Cytobacillus sp. IB215665: one gene and its partner. The protein of the gene in region 1 interacts with the protein of each later gene in a pairwise test. Links are inferred from orthologs where the notes say so. Each region holds a gene or a part of one and is shown in the gene's direction. Other genes may lie near its edges. The genes, in order: tsaE and rlmB.

Region 1 (11,605 bases):
TTAAAATAATTTACTATATAAACGTGATGGAGTGGTATTTTATGAGTGTGATTGATGAATTTTCATTAATAAACAAAATTAAACCACATGTTGTAAACCAATCATCTTTAATAATGGGTATTGGAGATGATGCAGCATTAGTCTCATCAAAGGATAAGTTTGATCAAATAATATGTATTGATACGATGGTAGAAGAAGTCCATTTTAAGCGAAGTACTATGAAGCCCTATCATATTGGCTTTAAAGCTTTAGCAGCTAATATAAGTGACGTGGCAGCAATGGGGGGGATACCTCTCTATTATTTAATATCCATTGCTATACCTAAACATTGGAAGGAAGAAGATATTCTTGTCATATATGCAGGAATGAATGATCTAGCTAGAAATTATGATATGGATATGATTGGTGGAGATACTGTATCTACAAATGGTCCACTAGTTATATCGGTAACCGTCATTGGTGAAGTTGAAAAAGGAAAAAAACTTTTTCGAAGTAATGCTAAGGATGGTGATATCGTGTTTGTTACAGGGACGTTAGGTGATTCTTCTGCAGGGTTACAGTTGTTATTAGATAATGGGATTAAATATTCTTATCAATTAACTGAAAAAGATTTAGTAAACAAGCATCAAATGCCTTATCCTCGTGTGGAGGTTGGCCGTTTGCTGGCATGTTATAATAGGGTAGCGTTAAATGATATTAGTGATGGATTAGCTAGTGAAGCAAATGAAATTGCTGAAGCTAGTAATGTTTCAATATATCTTGAAGAAGGTCTCATTCCTTTAAGTAAACAAATACGTGATGTTTGTAGTGAGGAAGCTGTTATCAAAGCTCTGTATGGTGGAGAGGATTACGAACTCATAGGTACATTGCCGCAGAGTGATTGGAAACATTTTGAGAAAGAATGTGTTAAACAAAATTATAAGGTAACAGCGATTGGGCAAGTGAAATCTGGAACTTCAGAAGTTTTACTACAAACAAATGACGGGAAAGTTAAACCGGTACAAAAAAAAGGCTATAACCATTTTAACAATTGATAGGTGAAGAAGATGAAAACTTATGAAATTATAACTGATTCTGCTGAGCAAACAATGAAAATTGCACACGAGCTAGCTAATTATTTGCAGCAGGGTGATGTGATTGTACTAGAAGGTGATTTAGGTGCAGGCAAAACAACATTTACTAAAGGTTTAGCGAAAGGACTAGGGATTACAAGAAATGTAAATAGTCCTACTTTCACAATCATTAAGGAGTATCAAGGTAAAGTACCTCTTTATCATATGGACGTATATAGATTAGAAAATGGGTATGAAGATCTTGGATTTCAAGAATATTTCGAAGGAAATGGAGTCACAGTTGTAGAGTGGGCTCATTTAATTGCTGATCAGTTACCAGTAGAACGACTAGTAGTGAGAATTAATCATATGAGTGAATATAAACGGAAGCTTATGCTAGAACCTATTGGCGTACGTTATGAACAAGTATGTAAGGAGATATTAAGCAAATGACAGTGTTAGCAATTGATTCTTCAAATGATGTGATGGGTATTGCTCTTGTTGATGAAAGTAAGGTTATTGGAGAAATAATTACAAATGTAAAAAAGAATCATTCGATTCGTGTCATGCCTGCAATTGAATCATTATTGCAGGACTCTAATATTTCAACAAAGGAACTATCGAAAATAGTTGTTGCAAAAGGACCAGGTTCTTATACTGGTGTAAGAATCGGTGTTACAATTGCAAAAACACTAGCATGGTCATTACAAATCCCACTTTCAGGCGTATCAAGCCTAGAAGTACTCGCAGCAAATGGGCATTTTTTTCCTGGATATATTTCACCGCTATTCGATGCCAGGCGGGGACAAATTTATACGGGATTGTATTCATATAAAGCTGATGGATTGCAGCAAGTGAAACAAGATCAAAATGTTCTCTCATCTGACTGGGCTAAGTCATTATCATCACTCGATAAACCAATATTATTGTTAGGTAATGACGTTGATTTACATAAAGAAGTAATGATCAGTGAGCTTAGGGGTAAAGCAGTGTTTGCAGCTGAGAGTTTAAACAATCCAAGACCAGCTGAATTGGCATTGCTAGGAATGCATAGGGAAAATGAGGATATTCACCAGTTTTCACCGAATTATATTCGCCTTGCTGAAGCAGAAGCGAAATGGTTAGAAGCACAGAAAAAAGAAAGTGGAACTGCAAATGGAAACAACAACATTGTTTAGGTTAATGAATGTTGAGGATATTCAAGATGTACTGAAGGTGGAGGAGGCATCCTTTGCTACCCCTTGGAGTAAGGACATCTTTTTAAGTGAAATTAATAATAACAAATACGCCCATTATATCGTAGCGGAAGAAGACGGGCTAGTTATTGGATATTGTGGGGCATGGATTATAGTAGACGAAGCTCATATTACGAATGTAGCTTTGTTACCAGAATGTCGTGGCAGGAAACTAGGAGAAGCCATGCTAAAGCAGCTGATGGATTTTGCAAAAGCACTTGGAGCAAAGACGATGACATTAGAGGTAAGGGTATCAAATATAATTGCCCAATCGCTCTATCGCAAATTAGGATTTAATGATGGGGGAATTAGGAAGAATTACTATACAGATAACCAAGAGGATGCATTAATAATGTGGGTGAATATATAATGGAACAAATACAAAATCAAATTATTTTAGCAATCGAAACAAGCTGCGATGAAACGGCTGTAGCAATCATAAAAAATGGGTGTGAAATTTTAGCGAATGTTGTAGCATCCCAAATAGAAAGTCATCAGCGTTTTGGAGGAGTTGTGCCAGAAATAGCCTCTAGACATCATGTAGAGCAAATTACCATTGTGCTTGAAGAAGCGCTAAGGCAGGCGCAAATATCATATAACGAGATCGATGCAATTGCTGTTACTGAAGGGCCAGGATTAGTCGGAGCCTTGTTAGTTGGTGTCAATGCTGCCAAAGCTATTGCTCTTGCGCACAACATTCCTATTATTGGGGTTCACCATATAGCTGGACATATTTATGCAAATCAACTAGTATCTGAAATGAAATTCCCACTTATATCATTGGTTGTTTCAGGTGGGCATACAGAATTAGTATATATGGAAAAACACGGATCATTTAAAGTAATTGGAGAGACACGTGATGATGCTGTAGGTGAAGCTTATGATAAAGTTGCAAGAACATTGGGACTACCATATCCAGGTGGTCCTCACATTGACCGACTAGCTCATGAAGGAGAAGCGACGATTAAGCTTCCTCGAGCTTGGCTTGAAGAAGGTTCTTTTGATTTCAGTTTTAGTGGATTGAAATCTGCTGTGATAAATACATTACATAATGCGAAGCAACGTGGTGAGGATTTAGAAACAAAAGATATCGCAGCAAGCTTTCAAGCAAGCGTAATAGATGTATTAGTCACAAAAGCGATGTTAGCTGTTGATAAGTATAATGTCCAACAAGTATTATTAGCTGGTGGTGTAGCTGCTAATCAAGGGTTAAGAGCTGCTCTTAAAGAAAAATTTTCGTCAAAGGATGATATAGAATTAATTATTCCTCCGCTAACTCTATGTACAGATAATGCGGCAATGATTGCAGCAGCAGGTAGTGTATTATTTAAACAAGGAAAGCGTTCGGACATGGCTTTAAATGGGAACCCTGGCCTTGATATTGAGCAATAGTAAAATGAATAATAACATAACAGTGTTATGAAAGACCGTGATTCTTCCTAAGGATACGGTCTTTTTCCACACCTTTATCCACAGAAAAAATACTATTGTGGAAAATTAGTAACAAAAGCTAGTTTAAAAGCACTTTTGAAGCAAGTGGATAAGTGGATAACTTTGATAAAAACTGTGGATAATGTGTAAAAGTCGGTGTATAACATACATTACAATGAATTGTTTGTGGATAACTATGTGGAAGAGTCAACTACAATCCATATGAAGTGTAAGAAACATCTTTTTTGCAATAATTGTAGTGCTTATTGGGGGCTTGCGCTTCTCTTCTGTATCCCTAGCCTCTCGAGGTCGTTTCACTACAATCCTAAAAGGTAAAAAGCACCTTCTAGGATTGTAGTTCCAACGCTTGTCGAGGCAAAACAGTCGTCTCCACTTTTCTTCTAATCATGGAGTGTTTCCCATTCGGTCATTAATTGTTCTAGTTGCTCCTGGTACTGTGAGTTTTCTTCATTAATCACGGCCACTTTTTCGTGATCTTGAAAGATAGTTGGGTCACATAGGAGAGTCTCATTTTTATCTATTTTTTCTTCGAGTTTTGATATCTCTATTTCTAGCTCTTCGATTCTTCTTTTTCTTTGACGCTGTAATTTCTTCATTTCCTTGTCTTGTTCATAAGTCAGCTTCGTCTGTGTTTTATCTTCCTTGATTGAAGGACTAACTACTTTTTGTTCATTTAGCAGCTTAAGTTCTTCAATTTCTGCTTTCTTTGATATGAAATAATCATAGTCTCCCAAATATTCAGTAATACCGTTTGTAGTAAGTTCATACACTTTCGTAGCTAGTCGGTTTATAAAATAGCGGTCGTGGGAGACGAATAGAATTGTACCAGGATAGTCAATCAATGCATTTTCAAGTACTTCTTTACTATCCAAGTCTAAATGGTTTGTAGGCTCATCCAAAATTAACAGATTAGCTTTTTGTAACATAAGCTTTGCTAACGCAAGTCGTGCCTTTTGGCCACCACTAAGTGTTGATACCGGCTTCAACACATCATCACCTGAAAATAAAAAGTTGCCTAACACTGTCCTTATATCCTTCTCGGGTTTTGATGGGTACTCATCCCAAAGTTCATTAAGAACACTTTTATTTGAACTAAGATTTGCTTGTTCTTGGTCATAGTATCCAACTTTAACATTTGATCCAAAAGAAAATTCTCCTTGTAGGGCTTGTATCTTATTAATCGCTGCCTTGAGTAAAGTTGATTTCCCAATACCATTTGGACCTACCAAAGCTACACTGTCACTTTTCATGATTTGAAAATTGATATGTTGGATAATAGGCTTGTTGTTTTCATAAGAAACAGAAATGTCTTTAGCTTTTAAAACTTCATTTCCACTTTGACGTTCGATGTCGAAGTGGAACGAAGCCGATTTTTCATCTCCAGTAGGCTTATCTAGGACTGTCATTTTCTCCAGTTGTTTTCTTCTACTTTGTGCTCGTTTTGTTGTTGAAGCTCGTGCTAAGTTTCGTTGAACGAAATCCTTAAGCTTGGCAATTTCACCTTGCTGCTTTTCATAAAGCTTTAAATCGTGTTCATAATTTTCTGCTTTCTTCTTTAAATAATCACTATAATTACCGATGAATTTTGCTGAATTAGTTCGAGATATTTCGTATACTTGTGTAACGACTTTATCAAGGAAATAACGGTCATGAGATACGATGAGAATAGCTCCTGGATAGCCGAGTAAATATTGCTCCAACCAAGTAAGAGTATCAATGTCAAGGTGGTTAGTAGGCTCATCTAGTATTAATAAATTTGGCTTTGCTAATAATAGCTTCCCTAGAGCAAGCCTCGTTTTTTGACCACCACTTAAAGATGATATAGGTGTTGAGTAATTAAAGCTGGAAAACTGAAGTCCGTGTAGAACAGCTCGTACATCAGCTTCATATTGATAGCCACCTTGTTCTTTATATTGAATTTGTAAATGATCATACTCTTTTAATAGTTTGTCGTAATCTGCCTTGTTTGACATAAGGCTTTGATTGGACATTTTTTCTTCTAGTTTACGTAATTCTATCTCCATTTTTTTTAACGGTTCAAACACGGTTAACATTTCTTCCCAAATAGATAAGTCCGAATCTAAGCCACTATGCTGTGCTAAATATCCAATAGAAATATCTTTCGGTTTCATGACGCTTCCGCTATCATGAGACATGTATCCTGCTATTATTTTCAATAAGGTTGATTTTCCAGCGCCGTTACGGCCAACGACAGCTATTCTATCTTTCAATTGTACTTCTAGCTTTATATTCGATAAAATAAGATCAGATCCAAAATATTTTGTGAGCTGATTCACTTGTAACACTATCATGTTAGTTCACCTCTGTTATAATAGTTTTAGTGTATCTTAAAATGTATGAAATGAGCAATATTCTTTCACTGGATTCCAATGTTTAACTATCTAAGGTTTGAGAAGTGCTTATTTTTAACAATAGTTCAGTTTGATTTGTATGCGCTTTCTTAGTGAAGATATTTTAGACTTAGCTTTTATATCATGTACGATGTATAGGCTCTTTTCATAAAATTTTTTGCAATTGACCTCATTTATTAAGAGGAAAGAAGCTACGACCGCTAGGTTTATACGTATTTTCTCTTAAAACGAATAACAGCAATTAATGCGAAAAAAGCCTTGTACTAAGACATAAATAGGATTTCTCATAGTATTTGTTGCACCTTTTCATCATTAAAACTATAACAATAGGCTAAATTATTAATTACAATTGCCACACCACTTACGAAAAAGCCATTTACTAAGAAGGTGATAGAAACGGACTTGGGTGTACATATAGTTTTCACGCCTTGTTAAAGTAACGACAGGATTGTAAAAATAGTGTAGTATAGTCATATTGAGAGGTGAAAAGCAACAGTGTCTTCATTTACACATTTTAATGATCAAGGTAGAGCAAAGATGGTTGATATTTCTGAAAAGGGCGAAACATTAAGAACTGCTATAGCGAGATCAAGTATCTCAGTTAGTAAAGAAATTTATGAACAAATTATTCATTCAAAAATAAAAAAAGGGGATGTTTTAGCTGTAGCTCAAGTGGCTGGTATTATGGCTGCAAAAAAAACATCAGATATTATCCCGATGTGTCACCCAATTAGTTTAAAGGGTGTCGATATCACATTTACATGGGAAGAAGAAAAGCACTTATACAAGCTTATTATTATCGTAGAAGTTAAAACGAAGGGTAGTACAGGTGTTGAAATGGAAGCTTTAACTGCTGCTAGCACATGTGCCTTAACTGTTTATGACATGTGTAAAGCAGTTGATAAAGGTATGGTTATTGGTCCAACTTATTTATTAGAGAAGACTGGTGGAAAGAACGGAGACTTTATTAGAGAGCAGTGAATGAATAGCTGTTTGAATGTGGGGGAATAGAAGTGAATAACGAACAAACAAAAATTCCACAAGCTACTGCAAAGCGTTTACCATTGTATTATCGATTCATTAAAAATCTTCATGCTGCAGGTAAGCAGCGCGTATCTTCTGCTGAGTTAAGCGAGGCTGTAAAAGTAGATTCAGCAACAATACGTAGAGATTTTTCGTATTTTGGTGCTTTAGGTAAAAAAGGGTATGGTTATAATGTTAATTATTTATTAACGTTTTTTCGACAAACACTAGATCAAGATGAACTGACAAAAGTGGTGTTAATCGGGGTCGGGAATTTAGGTACTGCATTTTTAAATTACAATTTTATTAAAAATAATAATATGAAAATTGAACTTGCATTTGATGTTGATGAGCAAAAAATTGGCACTACAGTTGGAGATGTTCCTATTTATCATATGGATGATTTAGAAAAATATATTACCAAAGATGTAAGTGTTGCCATCTTAACTGTACCTGCACCAGTTGCTCAAGGGATGACCGATCGTTTAGTAGAAACAGGTATTAAGGGTATTTTGAATTTTACACCAGCTCGAATTAATGTACCTGACCATATTAGAATTCATCACATTGATTTAGCAGTTGAGTTACAATCTTTAGTATATTTCCTTAAAAACTACCCAACTGAATAGTAGCTCTACTGGCATTGTGGTCGTTTAGATGATCATCGAGTTATAATAACAATATATGCTTTATAATGATAGATCAGGAAAATTATTTGTAATTTATGATGGAGGTGAGACCAATTAACATAGGAATAGGAAGTCTTATATTAATTTTAGTGATCGCACTCGTTATCTTTGGTCCAAATAAGCTTCCTCAATTAGGAAAAGCTGCTGGAGAAACACTTAGAGAATTTAAGAGAGCGGCACAAGACATTGCAAATGAAAATAATAAAAAGAAGTAACATTAGGATGAGAAAGTATGAATGATAGTAAAGAAATGTCTGTATACGATCATATAGGAGAGCTAAGGAAGCGTCTAATTATCGCAGCCGTTTTCTTTGTTGTTGCTACAATTGGAAGCTTTTTTTTGGCTGAGCCAATCATTGTCTATTTACAACAGGCTGATGAAGCAAAAGAGCTGACGATGAATGCATTTTCCTTAACTGATCCAATAAAAATTTATATGCAATTTGCTTTTATTATAGCTTTTGTAATTACTGCACCAGTTATTTTATATCAGCTTTGGGCGTTTATTAGCCCAGGTCTATATGAAAAAGAACGGAAAATCACTTTAAGTTATATACCAATATCAGTGTTACTATTTTTAGGTGGAGTTTCATTTTCCTATTTTATTCTATTTCCATTTGTTATTGAGTTTATGACGAGGATATCTGAACGGCTAACGGTTAATCAAGTTATTGGCATAAATGAATACTTCCAATTTCTATTTAAAATCACTATTCCATTTGGAATATTGTTTCAGCTTCCTGTCGTTGTGATGTTTTTAACTAGACTTGGCATAGTCTCGCCTATGTTTTTAGCGAAAATAAGAAAATACGCATATTTCGTTTTACTAGTTATAGCAGCATTTATTACGCCACCAGAGCTCATTTCACATCTGATGGTGACGATACCTTTATTTATTCTATATGAAATAAGTATCTTTATCTCAAAAATAACCTATCGGAAAGTGGAAAAACTAGAACAGGAACTCCTGACTGAAAATGAGTAATAACCATACAATAAACCATAACAAAGTTAATCAAAGTGAGTTTTTACAAATTGTAGAGGCTCACTTTTTTCATGTAGTATTTTCTAGCGGTTATTTTGTGAGTATATGCAAGTATAAAGGTCGTATTAATATCTTATATAAAGCATTCAATAAATGAAGAAAGTAATGATGTTAATGAGCAATAAAACAACAAAATTGTTTGAGGTTGATTTATATAAACCTATTCAAGAGCATTTTATAGAACAGGGGTATGAAGTATATGGAGAAGTCAATCATTGTGATATAGCAGCTATAAAAGACGATGAGCTAGTGATCGTGGAGCTTAAGCTTAATATAAGTATAAAGCTGTTAATACAAGCTACTAAAAGGCAGCGTTTATCCGATCAGGTGTATATTGCTATCCCGAGGCCTACATATTCTTTGCGTTCTAAAAAATGGCAGGATATATGTTATTTGGTCAGAAGGTTAGAATTAGGCCTTATGATTGTAACTTTCAAAAATGGTACTGCACTGGTAGAAATCATTCTAGCCCCAGCTGACTTTGATCGGAAAAAAAGCATGCAAAGCAGCAAAAAAAAGAGAGATTTACTTTTAACTGAAATGCAAGGCAGGCATCGTGACCATAATGTTGGTGGAAGCAAGAATCAAAAAATCATGACGGCGTACAAAGAAAACTGTATTCATATTGCTTGTTGCCTCGAACGTTTAGGTCAGTTATCAACAAGTGATCTTCGCCAAATGGGAACGGGTGACAAAACTGTATCTATTCTTAATAAAAATTATTACGGCTGGTTTGAAAGGGTGCGAAGAGGAACTTATTCACTTAGTGATAAGGGTAAGAATGAGCTAACTTCATATCCACAACTTGTTCACTATTACGGTGAATTAATAGCAAATAAGCTTGGTTGATACAGAGAATGGTATTTTGGGTAACTCATATGTATTTAGAGAAGAAAAGATGTCCCGAACATATTCGTGCTTAGCAAAAAGCAACAATTAATGTGAAATTAGCCATAGAATAAAACAACCTTCCTGTTAACTAGGAAGGTTGTTAATTATTTTATATTTTTTAGTTTGTTATGAAAGATAAACATACGAATAGCCACTCCAAAATCAAGGGTGGCTACAAAAGACAATATGAGAGTGGGGAAATTCCAAATTGTTTCTTGAGCTGATTGAATTGCGAGATATGTGAAAACGATTCCTATAAAACTATATATAAATCCAAAAAATAAAGGTGAGCGGCGCATATGTTATAATCCTCCAATAATCGACTGCATTTGTTCCAGTTGTTGTCGCATTTGTTCAATGTCATCCTTGTAGATAGTTTGTATTAAGACCACAAATGTATTCATTGAAACGTGTGCAATAATAGGTACGAGTATTCTTTTTGTTTTCACATAAAGAAAGGCAAAAGTAAATCCCATTGAACTGTATATGAGTATGTGCTCTGGCTCACCATGAACTAGGGCGAATATGACAGAACTAATAAGTGCTGATATCCAAAAATTATATTTCTTATACAACGAGCCAAAAATGATCTTTCTAAAAATGATTTCCTCTAATATTGGTGCGATGATTGAAGTGACAATAATGAATAACGGGACCAATTCAAAAATTCCGATAAGCACTTCAGTATTTTCTGACCCTGGATTAATTCCAAGTAACATTTCAATATTTGCTGCTAAAGATTGTGCAAATAACGCAAGGAAAATACCTGCGATTGACCAGAAAATGGCTTTGCCAGTAGAGGGGTAATCTTCAGGAATCACTCTGTTAATCATATCTTTTTTCATAATGAAGAGAATAATCATTAATCCGAGGATAAAGCTAATTACAGCCCAATAACCAACCCTAATGACTAGCGCAATATCATTAGAATGAGCATCCTCGCCTACACCTAAAATTTCTAATAATGGCACACCTAAAGTCGCAGAAAATTGGACGATAATATACGCGATAATTACATACCAATAATGTCTTTCGAACGGTGGAAATATCTTTTTAATCAATAAAATAATCTCCTTTAAATGTTTGTTCATGCTGCTTTGGTTTAAAATAGTATTTTGCTATTTGGGAATGCCTTGTTTCCCTTCGCAGCTTTTAGAGGTCACCATGTCATTTTATCAGAAAGAAAAATCCCTATTCAAATGATATACCTTAATGATTTGACATTGTTAGCCTATTTAACGATTTTCATCATAGTTGTCCGATTAAAATATGCACTAATAATGTATGTCCGATATACACGGGTTAGTACAATACTTACCGTATTTTATCACAGTATTCTAACATACTCATGTATATTATGTTTTTTATGTTTATTCCTACGTATTTGTGACATAATTTTAAAGGGTTAAATGATAAAGATATTTACATAAGAAGGTATAAACTTTATTTCAATCATGTAAAACCTACTTAGCGTTCCAAATACATCAACATCAGCAATATTAACTCTACAGAGATCCTAGAAATGGGTTGTTTTTGATTTAAATAATGTTTTTCGTACTAAGCAATTGCCAAGTACTTAACTAGAGTTATGGCATCTTTCTTCTGTAAAGCAATGATAACCGTATAAAACACTTTTTCTATGCTGGTATCAATAGCGGCAAAGATTACGAAAAGAGTCTTTCTATATTGAAGACTATGACAAGAAATAAAGCCAAGCTCTAATTGTGTAATAAAAAATGGGACGAATGTCGTGGTTATACAAGGGAGAACTTGTCTATTTATGGGGTATATATGAAATTAGGAATTTTTTTCTGCTTTAGACTTGCAAAAACATGTGAGATTCATT
Region 2 (16,425 bases), on another replicon or contig:
GTTTTACAATGGAACGTGGTTATATTGTAGAAAGTAAACGCGGTGGCGGTGGTTATATACGAATAATGAAAGTGCAGTCTCATGATGATACCCACTTAATTGAACAACTGCTATCGTTAATTGGTCCAAGAATCTCTCAAACAATAGCTGAAAATATTATAGGTCGATTAATTGAAGAAGAGGTTATTACTGAACGTGAAGCAAAAATCATGTTGAGTACTGTTGATCGATCAATCTTATATATTAGCCTTCCAGATAGAGATGAACTACGATCTAGAATACTCATTGCGATGTTGACATCACTAAAATACAATTAATGGTATGAGTAATTCAGATGATATTAATAATCTAGAAAGGAGAGGTGAAGTCATTGATATGTCAAGAATGTAACAAGAGACCAGCAACGTTGCACTTTACAAAAATTATAAATGGAGAAAAAGCTGAAACCCACGTTTGTGAGCATTGTGCACAGGAAAAAGGAGAAATGTTTATGCTTGCAAATAATCAAGGTTATTCGATTAATAACTTAATAGCAGGACTACTCAATATGGAACCTTCCCTACAAGAAAAACAACGTAATTCATTTCATCAAAATGAGGTTATTCAATGTGAAAAATGTAAAATGACTTATACACAATTTTTAAACATTGGTAAATTTGGATGCTCTGAATGTTATAAGACGTTTAAAAATCATTTAACTCCTATACTCAAAAGATTTCACAGTGGAAACACTATTCATTCTGGAAAAATCCCGACAAGGATAGGTGGAAATATACATTTACGTAAACAAATTGAACAATATAAACAAACACTTCAGGAGTATATAGTCAGTGAGGAGTTTGAAAAAGCAGCAGAAGTTCGTGATAAGGTTAGGGCTTTAGAACGAAGTCTAAGTCAGATAGACATGGGGGAGGGATAACTATGTCACTTCAGCGGTTTCTACAAAAAGCAATAAGCTCTTGGATGAGTGAGGATGGTCCTGAATCAGATATCGTACTTTCTAGTAGAATTAGACTTGCGCGAAATATAGAAAATATATGGTTTCCTACTGTCATAACAAATGAAGAAGCGCAGAAGATCATTCAATTATTTAAAAAGGTATGCGAAGAAAAAGCGCCAGAATCTTTTGGGAAGCTAGAATTATTAGCTATGAATGAAATGCAGCCTATTGAAAAAAGAGTACTTGTTGAAAAGCATCTAGTTAGCCCTCAATTAGCCGAGGATGCGCCTTTTGGAGCTAGTATTTTATCAGAAAATGAAGAAGTTAGTATTATGATAAATGAAGAGGATCATATACGAATTCAATGTTTATTTCCTGGGTTTCAACTTAGTGCAGCTTTGAAAAAAGCTAATGAGTTAGATGATTGGATTGAAACACATGTAGACTATGCGTTTGATGAACAGAAAGGGTATTTGACTAGCTGTCCAACGAATGTTGGTACTGGATTAAGGGCATCGGTCATGATGCATTTACCTGCACTTATATTAACCCAACAAATGAGCAGAATTATTCCAGCAATAAATCAACTTGGTCTAGTTGTTAGAGGAATATATGGTGAAGGTAGCGAAGCATTAGGTAATATATTTCAAATATCAAACCAAGTAACTCTTGGTAAATCTGAAACTGATATTGTGAATGACCTAGAAAGTGTGGTGCAACAACTCATTGCTCAAGAACGCTCTGCACGAGAAGCATTAGTAAAAACATCTGGTATTCAACTAGAAGACAGGGTATACCGCTCATATGGTACATTAGCACACAGTCGCGTCATTGAGACAAATGAAGCTGCTAAATGTTTGTCTGACATTCGCTTAGGCATTGATATCGGATATATAAAAGATATATCCAGCAATATTTTAAATGAATTAATGATTGTAACACAGCCTGGCTTTCTTCAGCAATATGCAGGTGGTCCATTAAGGTCACATGAGCGTGATATTCGTAGAGCAACATTGATTAGGGAAAGAATAAGCTTGGAAAAAAGCAATCAAAAAGAGTTTGGAGGTCGAGAGTTATGATGTTTGGAAGATTTACTGAGCGTGCACAAAAAGTTTTGGCATTAGCACAGGAAGAGGCAGTTCGTTTAGGTCATAATAACATAGGAACGGAGCATATTTTATTAGGTCTTATTCGCGAGGGTGAAGGAATTGCAGCTAAGGCGTTAGTTGCTCTTGGATTGGAATCTAATAAGATTCAAGAAGAAGTTGAAAAGTTAATCGGTAGAGGTCAAGAAACAACTCAAACGATTCATTACACACCTCGTGCCAAAAAAGTTATTGAATTATCAATGGATGAGGCGAGAAAGCTAGGACATTCATATGTAGGAACGGAACATATTTTACTCGGGCTCATCAGAGAGGGTGAAGGTGTTGCTGCTCGAGTTTTAAATAACTTAGGAGTAAGCTTAAATAAAGCACGTCAACAAGTGCTTCAGTTGTTAGGGAGTAATGAAACTTCATCAGGCCATCAAGGAGGGGCGGCTACCAATGCTAATACACCTACATTAGATAGTCTCGCACGAGATTTAACAGCCATTGCACGAGAAGGAAGCTTAGATCCTGTCATTGGTAGAAGTAAAGAAATTCAGCGTGTAATTGAAGTTTTAAGTAGACGCACAAAGAACAACCCAGTCCTTATAGGAGAACCTGGAGTTGGTAAGACAGCAATTGCTGAAGGGTTAGCTCAACAAATTGTAAATAATGAAATACCAGAAATCCTACGCGATAAACGTGTAATGACTTTAGACATGGGCACAGTGGTGGCAGGAACTAAATATCGCGGTGAATTTGAAGATAGACTAAAAAAGGTAATGGATGAAATTCGCCAAGCAGGAAATATCATATTATTTATTGATGAACTTCATACATTAATTGGAGCAGGTGGAGCTGAAGGAGCAATTGATGCTTCAAATATTCTAAAACCATCATTAGCTAGAGGGGAGCTACAATGTATTGGAGCTACAACTTTAGATGAATATAGAAAATATATAGAAAAAGATGCTGCGTTAGAAAGACGTTTTCAGCCGATACAAGTAGATGAACCAACGAATGAGGAATCAATTCAAATCTTGAAAGGTTTACGTGATCGGTATGAAGCACACCATCGTGTGTCAATCAGTGATGACTCAATCATTGAGGCGGTAAAATTATCAGATCGCTACATTTCGGATCGCTTTTTACCTGACAAAGCGATTGATTTAATAGATGAAGCAGGATCAAAAGTTCGGTTGCGGTCTTATACGACACCACCAAATTTAAAAGAGCTTGAACAAAAATTAGATGAAATAAGAAAAGAGAAGGATGCAGCAGTACAAAGTCAAGAGTTTGAGAAAGCAGCCTCTCTACGGGATACTGAGCAACGCTTAAGAGAGCAATTAGAGGAAACAAAGAAAAGCTGGAAGCAGAAACAAGGTCAAGAAAACTGTGAAGTAACAGTAGAGGACATTGCTAAAGTTGTTGCTAGCTGGACAGGAATTCCAGTATCAAAACTTGCTCAAACTGAAACAGATAAATTGTTAAAATTAGAAGAAATCCTGCACTCGAGAGTAATTGGTCAAGAAGAAGCTGTGAAAGCAGTTGCCAAAGCTGTACGTCGAGCGCGTGCTGGATTGAAAGATCCGAAAAGACCTATTGGCTCATTTGTTTTTTTAGGCCCTACCGGTGTTGGTAAAACTGAACTAGCAAGAGCATTAGCAGAATCAATGTTTGGTGAAGAAGATGCAATGATCCGAATTGATATGTCTGAGTATATGGAGAAGCATTCGACGTCAAGGCTCGTAGGGTCACCGCCAGGTTATGTCGGTCATGATGAGGGTGGACAATTAACAGAAAAAGTTCGTCGTAAACCATACTCAGTTATTCTTCTAGATGAAGTTGAAAAAGCACATCCTGAAGTTTTTAATATTTTGCTTCAAGTGCTAGAAGACGGCAGATTAACTGATTCAAAAGGCCGTACAGTAGATTTTCGGAACACAGTGTTAATTATGACATCAAATGTTGGTGCAGATGCGCTAAGACGAAATAAATTTGTTGGATTTAATGTACAGGATGAAAACCAAAATTATAAAGATATGAAGGGGAAAGTGATGGATGAGCTGAAAAAAGCATTTCGTCCTGAGTTTTTAAATCGTATCGATGAAATTATTGTTTTCCATTCATTAGAGAAAAAGCATCTTAAAGAAATCGTGACATTAATGACAGAACAATTAACAAAAAGATTAGTGGAGCAAGAAATTGCCCTGGAAATTACAGACGCAGCAAAGGAAAAGCTAGCAGAAGAGGGAAATGACCTAGAGTATGGAGCACGTCCTTTGCGCAGAGCGATTCAAAAGCATGTTGAAGATTTGCTTTCTGAAGAATTGCTCAAAGGAACGATTGCAAAAGGTCAGAAAGTAATGCTAGATGTTGTTGAGAAAGAGTTTACTATTCGCTTAGTAGAAGAAATCGGTGAATTAAACCACTTATAAAATACGATAAGTAAGAAAAGAGGTATACGTCAGCATGTAAAGTCGTATACCTTTTCTTCTTTAGATCTACTTATATTGTCATAAAATATAATACACATAGGTATTTTAAATAGAGGAGCTTAACATAATGGCGAAAAGAAAAACAAAGTTTAGTTGTCAAACTTGTGGATATGAATCAGCAAAATGGATGGGAAAGTGTCCTGGGTGTAATGCATGGAATACAATGGTAGAAGAAATTGAACAGACTAAATCTGCTCGGAAGGGATCGTTTTATGTAGCACCTACTTCTACTAGTACAAAACCTACAGCTATAACCAAAATAGAAACAACGAACGAACCAAGAATGTATACAGATTTTGTGGAATTTAATCGGGTATTAGGTGGAGGTATTGTTAAAGGATCGCTTGTATTAATAGGTGGAGATCCTGGTATTGGAAAATCAACATTGTTATTGCAAGTATCATCAAAATTAGCACATTCTGAACATAAAGTATTATATATATCTGGAGAAGAATCGATAAAACAAACGAAGCTTCGTGCAGATCGACTAGAGGTTCACGGAGAGAATGTATTCGTGTTAGCTGAAACTGATTTACAGTATATATCAAAAGCAATTGAAGAGATGGAGCCATCATTTGTTGTTATTGATTCAATACAAACTATTTTTCACCCTGAGGTTACATCAGCTCCTGGCAGTGTCTCACAAGTAAGAGAATGTACCGCTGAGCTAATGAAAATTGCAAAAACGAAAGGCATCGCCACTTTTATTGTTGGTCATGTTACGAAAGAAGGCTCAATTGCTGGACCACGGTTACTTGAACATATGGTGGATACAGTTCTTTATTTTGAAGGTGAACGTCATCATACGTATAGGATATTAAGAGCAGTAAAAAACCGCTTTGGATCAACAAATGAAATAGGAATTTTTGAAATGAAGGAAATAGGTCTAACTGAAGTTCAAAACCCTTCGGAAATTTTTCTTGAGGAGCGTTCAAAAGGAGCAGCTGGATCTACAGTTGTAGCCTCTATGGAAGGAACAAGGCCCGTTCTCGTTGAAATACAAGCACTCATTTCACCAACAAGTTTTGGTAATCCACGAAGAATGGCAACTGGAATCGATCATAATAGAGTATCACTACTTATGGCTGTACTAGAAAAAAGAGTTGGGCTATTACTGCAAAATCAAGATGCATACTTAAAGGTTGCTGGAGGAGTCAAGTTAGATGAACCTGCAATTGATTTAGCTGTAGCCGTCAGTATCGCTTCAAGCTTTCGAGACCAACTATCAAATCCTACAGATGTAGTTATCGGAGAAGTTGGCTTAACTGGGGAAGTACGACGCGTTTCTAGAATTGAACAGAGAGTTCAGGAAGCTGTGAAACTTGGCTTTAAGAGGGTTATTTTGCCTGAGAAAAACTTAGGAGGATGGACTGTTCCAGCTGGAATTGTGGTAATTGGAGTATCATCTGTTAATGAGACCTTACAACATGCATTGGGAGGGTAGATAGTTAATGGAGAGAGTGCATAGCGAACAAATATTAGCAGACATATTAAAGCTAATTGCCCCTGGAACCCCTATACGGGAAGGGTTAGATAACGTATTACGTGCAAAAACCGGTGGATTAATCGTTGTTGGCTACAACGATAAAATGAAAAAATTGGTTGATGGTGGGTTTCAAATAAATTGTCAGTTCTCACCATCATATTTATATGAATTAGCTAAAATGGATGGTGCAATTATCTTAAATGAATTAGGGACGAAAATCTTAATATCCAATGCACAATTAGTTCCGGATTCTTGTATTGTTGTATCTGAAACGGGAATGAGGCACCGTACTGCAGAGAGATTTGCGAAACAAACTGGCAGCTTAGTCATTGCTATCTCACAACGCCGTAATGTTATTACGTTATATAAAGCTGACTTTCGCTATGTATTAAAAGATATTGGTGTCATTTTGACGAAAGCAAATCAAGCTATGCAAACACTTGAGAAATATCACGCTGTTTTGAATCAAAGTATGACCAATTTAGGTGCATTGGAATTTGAAGAACAAGTAACTTTTTCAGAAGTTTTACAAGTTCTACATCGTATTGAAATGGTGTTAAGAATTAAAAATGAGATCATCAGCTATGTCACTGAGTTAGGTTCTGAAGGAAGGTTAATACGACTACAAATGAACGAGTTAGTTGCCCATATTGAAGAGGAGGCAATTTTACTTATTAAGGATTATGCATGTGAAGCTAAGGAAGATATTGATGCAATGTTACTTAAAATACAAAAGCTTTCGAGCTCGGAGCTTCTTGATGATTATCTACTTTTAAAATTACTTGGGTATCCTCAAAATACAAATATAGATAAAGGTGTGATACCTCGAGGTTATCGAGCCTTATATAAAATACCACGTTTGCCATCAGTTGTTATAGAAAATTTAATAGAAACCTTCAAAAATATGAATCAAATTGTGAAAGCAAGTGTAGAACAATTAGATGAAGTAGAGGGGATTGGAGAAGTTCGAGCACGAAAAATTAAAGAAGGACTTAAAAGAATACAGCAGCAATTATTAATCGATCGTCAAATATAGTAGTCATTTGCAATCATCGCATAAAGGATGATATGCTAAGTGAAAGATGTCTTTATTTTACAAATATATTTCATCGCGGTTACAAATAGAAAAAATAATAGTAATAGTACGTTTCAATTATTGCAAACTGTTTATAATGTATAGAAGGAGGTGAAAGAATGTTAAAAAGAATTGTACAATTATTTTTTCTCATTATCGGTGGGATATTAGGTATATTTTATATTCCATATGTATTACCTTTAATGAATATTGATAACATTGCATTGTTAAGAGAACATTACATGCTAGCCATATTAGGTGCACTTATTTTCTTTCTTGTTACATTTTGGTTAGTAGATTATATAGTAAATTTGATACGTTGGTTAGAGGAGACTGTTGTCAAGGCTCCAGCAACTGATGTAGTCTTTGGGAGTCTAGGGTTAATCTTTGGCCTTATTGTTGCTTTTTTTATTAATATCCCAATACAAAAATTCCAATTTTTATTATTCAATACCATTATACCTATATTTTTGACTCTGTTATTAGGTTATTTGGGCTTTCAAATAGGTTTTAAAAAGCGAGACGACCTTATTAACTTATTTTCAATATCTAACCGTAAAGGAACAAAAAAAGGCAATGAAGAAGATTTTGAGCTGTATGATAAAAAATTAAAAATATTGGATACAAGTGTTATTATCGATGGTCGTGTAGCGGATATATGTCAAACAGGCTTTTTAGAAGGAACGATCGTCATACCCCAATTTGTCCTAGAAGAACTTCAGCATATCGCGGATTCAGCGGATGTGTTAAAGCGTAATAGGGGTAGAAGAGGGCTTGATATTTTAAATCGCATACAAAAGGAATTATCAAATAACGTTGAGATATATGAAGGTGATTTTGAAGATATACAGGAGGTTGATAGCAAGCTCGTAAAGCTAGCTAAAATTACTTCCGGAGTGGTAGTTACAAATGATTTTAACTTAAACAAAGTTTGTGAATTACAAAATGTAGCTGTGTTAAATATTAATGATTTGGCAAATGCCGTGAAGCCAGTAGTTCTTCCAGGAGAAGAGATGAATGTCCAAGTAATTAAAGATGGGAAAGAACAAAATCAAGGCATTGCGTATCTTGATGACGGAACGATGATTGTTGTTGAAGATGGAAGAGATTATATAGGTAAAAATCTTGATGTGTTAGTTACGAGTGTACTACAGACTTCTGCTGGGAGAATGATTTTTGCTAAGCCGAAGTTGTTAGAAAGAGCATTATAAGATATAATACTAAGTTTATAAATGATAAGGTTAGTGGTGAAGTGAACAAGTCCCTTAACCCTTATCATGCCTATACAAATGTTAGGAGAGCAGCATGATGTTATATAAGGTAGTCATTCCTGCAGCAGGACAGGGGAAAAGAATGAATGTAGGTATGAATAAACTGTTTATGTCATTACAGTCAACGCCAATCATAGCACGTACTTTAAAAGTTTTTGAAAATGATCCCCATTGTGTAGGGATTGTCCTAGTTATTAATTCACTAGATGAGAAATATATGAGGGAAATTGTTGAAGAGAACAACTTTTCGAAAATAGAAAAAATCGTGTATGGTGGAGCTGAGCGGCAACATAGTGTACATCTGGGCTTAAAAGCAGTACATAATGTTGATATTGTGCTCATTCACGATGGTGCTAGACCTTTTATTAAAATCGAGCATATTCATTCTTTAGTTAATACGGCATACAATGACGGGGCGGCTGTTCTTGCAGTACCTGTTAAAGATACTGTGAAGCGTGTTCTGGATTTGAAAGTGGAGGAAACATTTGAACGATCTAGCTTGTGGGCAGTGCAAACGCCACAAGCTTTTCGTATATCATTATTGGAAGAAGCGCATGAGCAAGCTATTAAAGATAAATATATTGGTACCGACGATGCCAGTTTAGTAGAACGACTAAATAAACAAGTAATTATCGTCGAAGGTGATTATCAAAATATCAAAATTACTACACCAGAAGATATCAAATTTGCACATGCAATTTTGGGTGAGTAGTTTAAATTATAAGCGAGTTAACATAGAGAGATAAAGTAACGGGAGTGAAGAGTTATGATTCGTATTGGGCAAGGTTTTGATGTTCATCAATTTGTTGATGATAGACCTCTAATATTAGGGGGAATTGAAATTCCCCACGTAAAAGGTTTGTTAGGACATTCAGATGCGGATGTATTATTACATACAATTGCAGATGCCAGTTTAGGAGCCATTGCTGCAGGGGATATTGGCAAACATTTTCCTGATACAGACCCGCAATATAAAAATGCTGATTCATCACTACTACTTCAACACGTGTGGAAGCTAGTAAAGAATGAAGGCTATGAATTGGGTAATGTGGATTGTACGATTATTGCTCAACAACCAAAAATGGCCCCATATATTGACCAAATGAGAGGGAGAATTGCTGAACTTCTAGAGGCTACTATTGACCAAGTAAATGTAAAAGCTACAACTACTGAAAAGCTTGGGTTTACAGGAAGAGAAGAAGGAATAGCTGCCCAAGTAGTTATTTTACTAAAAAAAATGTAGCAACATAGACATGCTTTGTATACAATCATGTTTGGTGATAAAATAACGATAATACTTTGCTATGTACAATTATGGGGGTAACAATTATGGTAAAAGATATAAGGGTTCGTTATGCGCCGAGTCCAACAGGACATTTACACATAGGGAATGCGCGTACGGCATTGTTTAATTATTTATTTGCTCGAAATAATGATGGCAAATTTATTATTCGAATTGAAGATACGGATAAAAAGCGTAACATTGTAGGTGGAGAAGAAAGCCAATTAAAATATTTATCTTGGCTAGGTATTAATTGGGATGAAAGTGTTGATGTAGGTGGGAATTATGGGCCTTATCGTCAATCGGAAAGAAATGATATTTATCAGCAGTATTATAAAGAACTATTAGAGAAAGATTTAGCATATAAATGTTATTGTACTGAGGAAGAACTAGAAAAAGAGCGCGAAGAGCAATCTTTAAATGGAGGCATGCCTCAATATTCAGGGAAATGCCGTCATTTAACGGATGAGCAACGCAAATCTTTAGAAGCCGAAGGTCGAAAACCTAGCATTCGTTTTAGAGTACCATCAGAAAAGACATACCGTTTTCAAGACATGGTAAAGGGTGAAGTGACTTTTGAATCACAAGATATTGGTGATTATGTCATTGTTAAGAAGGATGGTACCCCAACGTATAACTTTGCAGTAGCAGTTGATGATTATCTTATGAAAATTTCACATGTTTTACGTGGTGATGATCATATTTCTAATACACCAAAGCAAATGATGATTTATGAAGCTTTTGGATGGGAGTATCCTACATTTGGCCATATGACTTTAATTGTAAATGAGAGCCGGAAAAAGCTTAGTAAGCGCGACGAAGCGATTATTCAATTTATCGAGCAGTATGAAGAATTAGGTTATTTGCCAGAGGCTTTATTTAACTTTATTGCACTTCTAGGTTGGTCACCAGGTGGTGAAGATGAAGTATTTACAAAGGAACAATTGATTGATATTTTTGATGCTAAGCGCTTATCAAAATCACCTGCTCTATTTGATAAACAAAAATTGACATGGATGAACAATCAGTATATAAAACATCTAAATGCCGATGAAATCGTAAACTTATCCTTACCTCATTTAATTAAAGCTGGGCTCATACAGGAAAACGTGGATGAAGAAAATAGAGAGTGGGTTCGAAATTTAATTTTATTACATCAAGAAAAAATGAGTTACGGGGCAGAAATTATTGGCTTAACAAAATTGTTTTTTAAAACAGATATTGAGTATGATGAGGAAGCAAAAGTAGTTCTATCAGAAGAGCAAGTTAATGAGGTACTTACTGGGTTTCTGTCAGAGATTGAACAGCTTGAATCATTTAAAGCAGAGCATATTAAAGCAGCAATGAAATCTGTTCAAAAATCTACAGGCAACAAAGGTAAAAAGCTCTTTATGCCGATTCGTGTTGCGACAACAGGTCAAACACATGGCCCGGACTTACCAATGGCAATTGAGTTACTCGGTAAGGAAAAAATTAAAGAGCGGATAAAAAGCCTAATTAGTTAACTTTTTTTGAACTTTGTAATATAGTAAAGATATATCAATCGACGTTTAAATGTAGATTATAATATATATTTTGGGAAACAAGCTTTAACAAAATGAATGATACGTAATTACGTTGACGAGGAAAAGTAAATGAGCGGATAAAGATATTTAAGAGAGAACCATCATCGGCTGAAAGTGGTTCATATCTCCGTTTTTTGAAATGCACCTCTGAGTATTCTAGGTGAACTAATCTTTGATTAACTAGCTTAGGACGGATTCTCTTCCGTTAGAAGGGTTGAGTTGGGGTTGGCTTACATGTTTGAGCTACCTAAACAGGGTGGAACCGCGTGAAAACGTCTCTGTGCATAGGCATAGAGGCGTTTTTTCGTATATAGAAATGTACACGAATACAACTTGTGTTCATCGTATCTTTTCTTTTTTTTATAGTTTTTCGTAAATAACTAAACAAGAATATTACTAAAATTTGGTGCATCCTTTCTTCTATAAAACGATGACTTTTACGTAAAATGATATCTTTATCTTTTAGTATAGGTACAATAGCAACAAAGTTTACGAAAAGAGTTTTGTTAGAAATTCAACACCTTTATTGATGAGTTATGGAAAATATGGCCCTTACAGTCATTTCAACGTAAAACCATTTGATAGTATAGCATTCTATACATGCTAATTGTCTTGTTTTAACCTATGTTAGGGATGATTGAGGCTCTTGCACTTTTCTTGTCTTTTGAACAAATAATAAGAATGGAGGGGAACACCGTGTTTAAAATGTTTAAAGAAGATATTGAGGTGGTTTTTGAGCAAGATCCAGCTGCAAGAAGCTATATTGAGGTGATCCTTACTTATTCTGGGTTACATGCTATTTGGTCACATAGGATAGCTCACGGATTATTTAAGCGAAAACTGTTTTTTCTTGCTAGACTCATATCACAAATAAGCAGATTTTTTACTGGAATTGAAATTCATCCTGGTGCTCAAATCGGAAGGCGCTTATTTATTGATCATGGCATGGGTGTTGTCATAGGTGAGACGTGTGAAATTGGAGATAATGTTACGATTTATCAAGGTGTTACATTAGGAGGAACTGGTAAGGAAAAGGGTAAGAGACATCCGACTATTAAGGATAATGCACTTATCGCGGCAGGAGCAAAAGTACTAGGATCAATTACTATTGGAGAGAATTCAAAGATTGGGGGAGGCTCTGTTGTCTTACATGACGTTCCTGACAATTCTACAGCTGTTGGTATACCTGGAAGGATAGTTATAAAAAATGGTGTGCGTGTTAAAAAAGACTTTAATCATCGAGACTTACCAGACCCGATAGCTGATCGTATAAGAGAAATTGAATTAGAAATGAATGAATTACGAAATGAACTAGCAGAAATGAAAGAGAGGAAAACAGAACATGCCAATTCAAATTTATAATACACTTACTAGAGCAAAGGAATTATTCATTCCTATTGAGGAAAATAAGGTTACAATGTATAAGTGTGGACCAACAGTATATAACTATATCCATATTGGAAATGCACGACCTGATATTATATATGACACAGTTCGCAGATATTTTGAATATCGCGGGTATGATGTGAAATATATTTCCAACTTTACTGATGTTGATGACAAGATTATAAAAGCTGCTAACGAGTTAGGTGAGGACGTACCTACTGTCTCTGAGAGGTTTATTCAAGCATATTTCGAAGACGTTTCCGCGTTAGGGTGCAAAAAAGCGGATGCTCATCCACGAGTCACAGAAACGATGGACATTATTATTGACTTTATTCAAGCATTGATTAACAAAGGTTATGCCTATGAATCAGGTGGAGATGTTTATTATAAAACACGCGAATTTGATGGGTACGGAAAATTATCTCATCAATCAATTGACGAATTGCGAGTAGGTGCTCGAATTGAAGTTGATGAGAAGAAAAACGATTCAATAGATTTTGTTCTTTGGAAAGCAGCAAAGGAAGGAGAGATTTCCTGGGAAAGCCCATGGGGCTTAGGTAGACCTGGTTGGCATATCGAATGCTCTGCAATGGTACGGGAATATTTAGGAGATACAATAGATATTCATGCAGGAGGGCAAGACTTAATTTTCCCACATCATGAGAATGAGATAGCACAATCAGAAGCTTTAACAGGAAAAAAGCTTGCTAACTATTGGATGCATAATGGGTATATCAATATAGATAACGAAAAGATGTCGAAATCATTAGGGAACTTTGTTTTGGTTCATGACATTATTAAAGAGCATGACCCACAAGTGTTGCGCTTTTTTATGCTATCTGTACATTACCGTAATCCAATAAATTATAATATTGAATTACTTCAGAGTGCTAAAAGTAGCCTAGAGAGATTACGTACAGCTTATACGAATTTAAAACATCGGATGAATAGCAGTGCTAATTTAACTACAAATGATGATGAATGGATTCAAAATATTAGTCAATACAAAGTGAAATTTATTGAAGAGATGGATGATGATTTTAATACTGCGAATGCAATTACAGTATTATTTGACCTTTCTAAGACAGCAAATCTTTATTTAATGGAAAAAAACACTTCCAATCAAGTTATTCAACGATTTATATTGCTCTTTGAAGAAACCTTTAACGTGCTTGGACTCACATTAGAAAATAATGAGCTACTTGATGATGAAATAGAAGAACTGATTCAACAAAGAATAGATGCTAGAAAGAATAGGGACTTTGCATTATCTGATCAAATTCGAGATGAGTTAAAAGAGCGAAATATTATACTTGAAGACACTGCTCAAGGTACAAGATGGAGAAGAGGGTAAAGAAAATGTTACATTCACCTAATATTATTGATGTGAAACAGTTAAACAGTCTAGCTTTAGCATATATGGGTGATGCTGTATATGAAAGTCATGTGCGGCATCATCTATTACTAAAAGGTAATATTAGACCTAATCAATTACACAATATTGCTAAAGCATATGTGTCAGCGAAAGCGCAAGCAAATGTTATTCACTTCTTTCTCCAAAATGATATGCTTAGTATTGAAGAGCAAACAATTGTAAAGAGAGGGCGTAATGCAAAATCAGGTACCATTCCAAAAAATACAGATGTACAAACTTATCGATATAGCACAGCGTTTGAAGCTTTATTAGGATATCATTATTTAATGGGAAATGAAGATAGGTTTGAGGAGCTTGTAAGTGAATCTTTTCAATTTATTGAGAAACAAAAGAAAGGAGGTAAATGATGAATCAGGAATATATTATTGGCAAAAATCCTGTGTTAGAAGCGTTAAAATCAAAGCGGGAAATTAATAAGATTTGGATTGCTGAAGGATCACAAAGAGGGCAAATGCAACAGGTTGCTCAGCTTGCAAAGGATAAGCAAGTACCGATTTCATTTGTCCCAAAGAAAAAGATAGATCAAATGAACGATGGCAATCATCAAGGTGTTATTGCTCAAGTGGCTGCATACGAATACGCAAGCCTAGATGATCTATATCGTAAAGCAGAGGAAAAAGGAGAAATGCCCTTTTTTATCTTACTGGATGAAATTGAGGATCCACATAACCTGGGTTCTATCATGCGAACTGCAGATGCAGTTGGTGCTCATGGCATTATTATTCCGAAGAGAAGAGCGGTAGGATTAACTGCAACTGTTGCTAAAGCTTCAACCGGAGCGATAGAGTATATTCCAGTAGCCAAGGTGACAAATTTGTCTCGCACGATAGAAGAGCTCAAAGAAAATGGCATATGGATTATTGGTACAGATGCAAATGGTCAAGATGACTACAGGAGCATTGACGGAAATATGCCTTTAGGCCTTGTCATTGGTAGTGAAGGAAAAGGGATCGGAAGACTTATAAAAGAAAAATGTGATTTTCTCATTAATCTTCCTATGCGTGGGAAGGTAACATCTTTAAATGCATCGGTTGCTGCTGGCTTACTAATGTATGAGGTTTACCGTAAACGAATCCCGTTAGGGGACTAGCCTTTATGGATATCCTGATTGTTGATGGATACAACATTATAGGGGCATGGCCAAACTTAAGGCCTTTAAGGGATAAAGATTTTAACTCAGCTCGTGATAACTTAATCAATCAGATGGCTGAATATCAAGCTTATACTGGCTATAGAGTAATCATTGTTTTTGATGCTCATCTCGTTAAAGGCATTGAAAAGAAATTAAAAAACCACAAAGTAGAGATCATATTCACACGTGAGAATGAAACTGCAGATGAACGTATAGAGAAGCTCGTGAAAGAACTTAATAATATTCAAACGCAAGTTCATGTTGCAACATCAGATTATATGGAACAATGGACGATTTTTGGACAGGGCGCATTGAGGAAATCCGCACGAGAACTATACAATGAAATGACCGCAATTAAACAGCGAATTGAGAAGAAGGTCAAAGTAACACAACAAAAAAAGCCAAAGTCTAAAATACATCTTAGTGAAGAAGTTGCAGAAATTTTCGAAAAATGGAGACGTGGACAACGATGAGTAGTTGACGTTGAAAAAAATCGTGCTGTATAATATTTCTATATAACGGTCGGAGGGATCTGTGTGGTTTCGAACTTCAAAGGGAAGACAAGGGGAATATATGAGCAGTATGAGGATGAACATATTGTAGAATTAGTTCACAGTGGCAATAGTGAAGCGCTTGATTATTTGATCAATAAGTATAAAAACTTTGTCCGTGCAAAAGCGAGATCGTATTTCTTAATTGGAGCAGATCGAGAAGATATTGTTCAAGAGGGTATGATAGGCTTATATAAAGCAATACGTGATTTTAAAGAGGACAAGCTTACATCATTTAAGGCTTTTGCGGAATTATGTATAACGAGACAAATTATTACTGCTATTAAAACTGCTACTAGACAAAAACACATTCCGTTAAATTCCTATGTATCACTGGACAAGCCTATTTATGACGAGGAATCGGATCGAACACTAATGGATGTAATTTCTGGTACGAAGGTAATGAATCCAGAAGAACTCATTATAAATCAAGAAGAATATGATGATATTGAAGTGAAAATGTCAGAGTTATTAAGTGATTTAGAAAGAAAGGTATTAGTTCTTTATTTAGATGGCAGGTCTTATCAGGAAATTTCCGAAGATCTAAATCGTCATGTGAAATCTATTGATAATGCACTACAAAGAGTAAAAAGAAAGCTGGAGCGTTACTTAGAGCTGAGAGAGATAAGTTTGTAGCTTTCCTCCATTTCTTAACAGTTGTTGACATAGAAAAGAATGGTATGATAATCTTTTAAGGACATGTATGTCTATGGTAG

Evidence for each region.
Region 2: the proteins of tsaE (region 1) and rlmB interact in binary tests that used the Escherichia coli proteins (3 or more experiments, as listed by UniProt). The link is inferred for Cytobacillus sp. IB215665 from one-to-one orthologs.

The regions. Positions count from the first base shown.
Region 1 is NZ_JAXBME010000029.1:22,109-33,713, reverse strand. Bases 1-2,775 are described here. They hold tsaE (tRNA (adenosine(37)-N6)-threonylcarbamoyltransferase complex ATPase subunit type 1 TsaE), read left to right. Parts: upstream 1-1,046; coding sequence 1,047-1,505; downstream 1,506-2,775. Other genes in these bases: tsaD (tRNA (adenosine(37)-N6)-threonylcarbamoyltransferase complex transferase subunit TsaD), read left to right, coding at 2,657-2,775; rimI (ribosomal protein S18-alanine N-acetyltransferase), read left to right, coding at 2,208-2,657; tsaB (tRNA (adenosine(37)-N6)-threonylcarbamoyltransferase complex dimerization subunit type 1 TsaB), read left to right, coding at 1,502-2,230; thiL (thiamine-phosphate kinase), read left to right, coding at 42-1,034. Also shown: more of tsaD, read left to right, coding at 2,776-3,679; SLH52_RS22390 (ABC-F family ATP-binding cassette domain-containing protein), read right to left, coding at 4,120-6,051; cyclic pyranopterin monophosphate synthase MoaC, read left to right, coding at 6,607-7,092; SLH52_RS22380 (redox-sensing transcriptional repressor Rex), read left to right, coding at 7,125-7,763; SLH52_RS22375 (twin-arginine translocase TatA/TatE family subunit), read left to right, coding at 7,859-8,038; twin-arginine translocase subunit TatC, read left to right, coding at 8,056-8,808; SLH52_RS22365 (DUF2161 domain-containing phosphodiesterase), read left to right, coding at 8,962-9,717; SLH52_RS22360 (YdiK family protein), read right to left, coding at 9,864-10,058; SLH52_RS22355 (type II CAAX endopeptidase family protein), read right to left, coding at 10,062-10,820. UniProt on the Escherichia coli protein: Required for the formation of a threonylcarbamoyl group on adenosine at position 37 (t(6)A37) in tRNAs that read codons beginning with adenine.
Region 2 is NZ_JAXBME010000023.1:44,008-60,432, reverse strand. The notes cover bases 13,310-16,244. They hold rlmB (23S rRNA (guanosine(2251)-2'-O)-methyltransferase RlmB), read left to right. Parts: upstream 13,310-14,372; coding sequence 14,373-15,116; downstream 15,117-16,244. Other genes in these bases: sigH (RNA polymerase sporulation sigma factor SigH), read left to right, coding at 15,689-16,244; SLH52_RS20685 (NYN domain-containing protein), read left to right, coding at 15,122-15,631; SLH52_RS20695 (Mini-ribonuclease 3), read left to right, coding at 13,951-14,373; cysS (cysteine--tRNA ligase), read left to right, coding at 13,310-13,945. In the rest of the region: SLH52_RS20755 (CtsR family transcriptional regulator), read left to right, coding at 1-317; SLH52_RS20750 (UvrB/UvrC motif-containing protein), read left to right, coding at 371-919; SLH52_RS20745 (protein arginine kinase), read left to right, coding at 922-2,019; ATP-dependent protease ATP-binding subunit ClpC, read left to right, coding at 2,016-4,466; DNA repair protein RadA, read left to right, coding at 4,594-5,970; DNA integrity scanning diadenylate cyclase DisA, read left to right, coding at 5,978-7,048; SLH52_RS20725 (PIN/TRAM domain-containing protein), read left to right, coding at 7,207-8,298; ispD (2-C-methyl-D-erythritol 4-phosphate cytidylyltransferase), read left to right, coding at 8,396-9,070; ispF (2-C-methyl-D-erythritol 2,4-cyclodiphosphate synthase), read left to right, coding at 9,125-9,601; gltX (glutamate--tRNA ligase), read left to right, coding at 9,688-11,145; serine O-acetyltransferase EpsC, read left to right, coding at 11,902-12,567; more of cysS, read left to right, coding at 12,548-13,309; more of sigH, read left to right, coding at 16,245-16,345. UniProt on the Escherichia coli protein: Specifically methylates the ribose of guanosine 2251 in 23S rRNA.